Regions from separate parts of the Citrobacter braakii genome, predicted to be linked through region 1. Evidence: predicted binding sites of a transcription regulator. Region 1 holds the regulator's gene; the other holds the start of a gene.

Region 1 (2,406 bases):
GCATTTGCTGGTAGCACTGGGTAATCAGATCCACCGCTTTCTGCTGGCGAACCAGCAGGGGAGGTAGCGCTTTTTCCGGATCGGCATGCTGGGTCAGCAGGCTGTACTTGGCCTCACAGTAATCGGCTAATTCACGGTACAACAAGCTGAGCGATTCACGGAGCGGCTGCTCGCGCCACATCCAGAACCAGAACCAGTTGAACAGGCCGTACCATAACGTGCCCAGCGCATAGATCAGCAACGGTTCCCAGACGGGCATGTTCCCGACCAGGCTTAGCGTGAAAATCGCGGCGATAAGTGAGGCCGGTAACAGTCGGGCATGCAGAGGGCTTAGCTCGGCGGTTACGCCAAGAATCAGCGTCAGTCCGGTGAGGATAAGCGGCAGCGGTATGGCCTGTGCCAGCAGCAACTGCATGATCAGACTGCAACCGGCAAACAAAGACGCGCCAATAGCTAAACGTTTGAAAAAGCGCTTATGCGGGGTATCAAGACCAGCAATGTTGCAGCAGGCAGGGACCAGGGAGAAGAGGAGTCCCAGATGAAGCTGACCGATGATCAGACCAACAGCCACAGGTAAACATAGCACCAGCGTCTGCCGTAGTGCGTAGTTGATCTCTGGGTGGTATATCAGTCTTCGCCACATCGGTGTAAACAAAAGTGGCGCATCACTGAGTAACGCGCCACTTCGATGGGGTTAACGGGTGCCGTAGACGACGATGGTCTTACCGTGTGCGGAGATCAGGTTTTGATCTTCCAGCATCTTCAGAATACGACCAACGGTCTCACGGGAGCAGCCAACGATCTGGCCGATTTCCTGACGGGTGATTTTAATCTGCATGCCGTCCGGGTGGGTCATCGCATCAGGCTGTTTCGCCAGATTCAGCAGAGTCTGCGCGATACGACCCGTTACGTCGAGGAAGGCAAGGTTGCCGACTTTTTCAGACGTGACCTGCAGGCGACGAGCCATCTGTGAAGACAGGCGCATCAGAATATCCGGGTTGACCTGGATTAATTGGCGAAATTTTTTGTAGGAAATTTCAGCGACTTCACATGCGGTTTTGGCACGTACCCAAGCGCTACGTTCCTGACCTTCTTCGAAGAGGCCTAATTCACCAATAAAATCGCCCTGATTCAGATAAGAAAGGATCATTTCTTTCCCTTCTTCATCTTTGATCAGCACTGCCACTGAGCCTTTAACGATGTAATACAACGTTTCCGCTTTTTCACCCTGGTGAATCAGCGTGCTCTTCGATGGGTACTTATGAATATGGCAATGAGACAAGAACCATTCGAGAGTCGGGTCTGTTTGCGGTTTGCCAAGCACCATGCGCGGTTATCCTCTGTTATAAGCTGTCTCCAGAGCCAGAAAACGACGCTGCCTCTGGGTTTGCAAAAATATGCTTCCCGCTACCTGGGAAAGGGGCTGTCAAAAATTAACTGCAGCCTGTAATGTGATGTCCTCTGCATACATGCAGTACGTCAATGTATTACTGTAGCATCCTGACTGTTTTAGCATAGCTTTCGCCGTGTGTCTCCTGGTGTCTCGCTTCAGCATGACGCAGGTCGCCTTCCGTTGCGAGAATTGTTATGTACGCGTAATCTGTCAGGAAAATTGAAACATTGGAGTTACGAAATATGCAAGCGCGTGTAAAGTGGGTTGAGGGGTTAACCTTCCTCGGTGAGTCCGCCTCTGGTCACCAAATTTTGATGGACGGTAACTCCGGTGATAAAGCGCCGAGCCCGATGGAAATGGTATTAATGGCTGCGGGCGGTTGCAGCGCAATTGATGTGGTTTCGATCCTGCAAAAAGGTCGTCAGGATGTGACCAACTGCGAAGTGAAACTGACCTCAGAGCGTCGTGATGAAGCGCCGCGCCTGTTTACCCACATCAACCTGCATTTCATCGTAACGGGTAACGATCTGAAAGATGCGTCCGTTTCGCGCGCAGTCGATCTCTCTGCGGAAAAATATTGCTCCGTGGCGCTGATGCTGGAAAAGGCGGTGAACATTACCCACTCCTATGAAGTGGTTGCTGCTTCGTGATGTCATGCCTGATGGCGTTTCACTTATCAGGCCTACAGGATATAAACGCGTAGGCCGGATAAGGCATCAGCCGCCATCCGGCAAAATAACACCTTACTCTATCTTTTTGCCTTCCATCAGTCGCTGGACCAGCGGCAGCATAATCAATTCCATCGCCAGACCCATTTTCCCGCCCGGAACAACCAACGTATTGATATGGGAAATGAATGATCCCTGCAGCATGGCCAGTAGCCACGGGAAGTCGATCCCTTCCAGGTTCCGAAAATGAATCACGACAAAGCTTTCATCCAGGGATGGAATACTTTTGGCGGCAAAGGGGTTGGAGGTATCAACGGTCGGTACGCGCTGGAAGTTAATATGCGT
Region 2 (2,406 bases), 1.4 Mb from region 1:
AAATCAGCAATTTCCCGGTTGCTGCGAGTATCGTCGGGAGCCAGCCCAAGCACCACGCGGGCTTCGGTTTCGTTTGGCGTCAGGTAATCGATATGGCTGAGGTTTACACCGCGTAAGTCCCTGGCCGGGGCGGGATTGAGAATGGTGATGTTGCCGAGCTGCTTAGCGAGATTCAGGCCATAGAGCGCGGTCTCCAACGGGATCTCCAACTGCGCGAGCGCCACGCGGCTCTGCTCGATCAGCGCCTTTGCCTCATCCACGTGCGCCGGGCTGAACAGTTTATTGGCCCCCATATCCACCACAATTACATTACGAGCCTGATTATCTTTGATAATAAGGCCCGCTCCGGTGGGTAATTCTGGGGTTAAGGTTAACGCATCGATATTGACGCCTTCGTCGCGCATCAGGGTCACAAATTCATGGCCGAAGGTGTCATCGCCCACCACCCCGGCATAGGCCACTTTTGCCCCGAGCCGAGCCGCCTGCACCGCCATATCCGAGCCTTTTCCGCCCCAAGTCTGGCGAAAATCGTCGCCGATTAACGTTTCGCCCACCATGGGGATGCGATCTGCCGTCATGACCAGCGCTTTGGCATAACTGCCAAAGATAAAAATACTCATTAGTAATTCCCCTTTTCGACTGAAAGTGGCACAACGCTGCGCCGCCGCAATTACGCTTGCGGCGGCAACACATTAATAGGCGTTGATATCCCCGGTCAGGCCTTTAACCAGTTCCGGCCCGGAGCTGGTGCCGACCAGTTCGGCCCCGGCTTCGAACATCGCTTTCATTTTTTCCAGGGTATTGACCTTACCTGATACTTTTACCCGGCACGGTAACTGAATATTGGCTTTGAGAAGTCGGACATCTTCTACCGTCGCTTCGCAACCGCCCTTGCCCCAGCCGCTGGACTGTTTCACCCAATCAATACCGGCTTCAAAGGCATAACGGGTGGCTTTGATTTTCAGCGCCTCTTCGGTGATGAAACCAAACTCCAGCATGGCTTTGACTTTCATCCCCAGGTCATGGGCCACATGGACCACGCTTTTCAGCTCGTTGAAATAGAGATCTTCCTGGCCGCCCAACAGATAGCCAGGGTTTGGCGGGAAGTCGAACTCATCGGCCCCCTCTTTCGCCAGCTCGCGTACCACCGCTATTTTCATCGCCGTGGTGTCGTTGGCCATCGGGAAATTGACTGTGGTCGCCACCCGCACGCCGCTACCTTTCAGCATTTCTTTGGCAAGGGAAACCCAGCAGGGTGCAATCATGGCGGCATCAAATTGATACTGCATGCAGGTTTCCAGATGTTGAATCACCCCTTCGCGCGTCAAATCCGGGTTGACGTTGGTGTACTGAATCGCCCTGGCGATCTGGCGCGGATCGTTAAAATCAATCATGGACAGCTCCTGTCTGGTAAGTAAAAAACCTTTAAGTGCGCAGTGAATATGTCGTTACTGTAGGCAGGATGGCGACTAAGCGTGATAGGCAGAATTCTCTCAAACATGGATGAAATTTCCATGTCAACGGAAATGTGAGCAAGCTCAAAAATTAGTCACAATCAACTGAGTACTGGACGGCGAAAAATGCCACCATAGCGGGCGAAACGGGCAGATAACAAACCAGGCAACTATGTCAAAGCAAAAACAACACACCCGCGCGATCGCCAACTGGTATCGGGGTTCCGACGAGTTTTCCACCCTGATGAACTACCGGATCTTACGCGCCGGGCATATTGAAGCCGCCGCAGATTTCCACGTTCATCGCCAGTCGGTGGTAGGCCATGAGCTGCTGTTTTGCCTGCGCGGAGCAGGGTTTATTCGCATTGAAGACCGGCATTATCCGGTGCGGGAAGGGCAACTCGCCTGGTTGCCGGTGCGCTGGCCGCATGAGCATTACCCCGACAAACAGTCTCCGTGGGAAATCCTCTGGCTGCGGATAGAGGGTTCAAAACTTAACAATATCATGCAGATAATGGACGTACCTCAACGTCCGGTTTTCCAGTTCGAGCAGCCGGAAAAGATCGTTGAAATTTATCACCATATTTTTGATCTGATGAACAGCTACACCCTGGTGGCCGATGCGCACTGCGATATGCTGTGCAGCCAACTGATATTTACCCTGCTGGAAAATCGCAGCTACGAAGCCGCGCAGTCGCAGGTAATCACCCATCGCGGGCTGGGCAAGCTGCTGTATCAGATTCACAGCCATTACAATGATGACTGGAATATCGAGAAATTTATGCACTATTGTCAGGTAAGTAAGTCACAGCTGTTTCGCTTGTTCCAGGCCACGTTTAACCAGAGCCCATTGAAATGGCTCAAGAATTACCGGCTGTCTCAGGCTCGGCGATTATTGGTCGAAACCCAGGAAAGTATCAGCCGAATTGCGGTTCAGGTGGGATATAACGAT

What was found. Region 1 encodes CRP, which controls carbon source genes, mostly activating them, when cyclic AMP is high. Its sites were predicted from a motif close to ATGTGANNNNNNTCACAT; they were not measured.
Region 2: deoC (deoxyribose-phosphate aldolase) is a predicted target of CRP. The motif match lies at 1,527-1,544, and genes of this name have one in related genera.

The regions. Positions count from the first base shown of each region.
Region 1 is NZ_CP045771.1:1,368,389-1,370,794, forward strand. Features, by position in the region: gene GFC06_RS06265 (YccS/YhfK family putative transporter) at 1-643, opposite strand, end outside; gene crp (cAMP-activated global transcriptional regulator CRP) at 695-1,327, opposite strand; gene GFC06_RS06275 (OsmC family protein) at 1,636-2,043, shown strand; gene GFC06_RS06280 (phosphoribulokinase) at 2,137-2,406, opposite strand, start outside.
Region 2 is NZ_CP045771.1:4,843,195-4,845,600, forward strand. Features, by position in the region: gene GFC06_RS22855 (ribokinase) at 1-620, opposite strand, end outside; gene deoC (deoxyribose-phosphate aldolase) at 693-1,394, opposite strand; gene GFC06_RS22865 (helix-turn-helix transcriptional regulator) at 1,627-2,406, shown strand, end outside.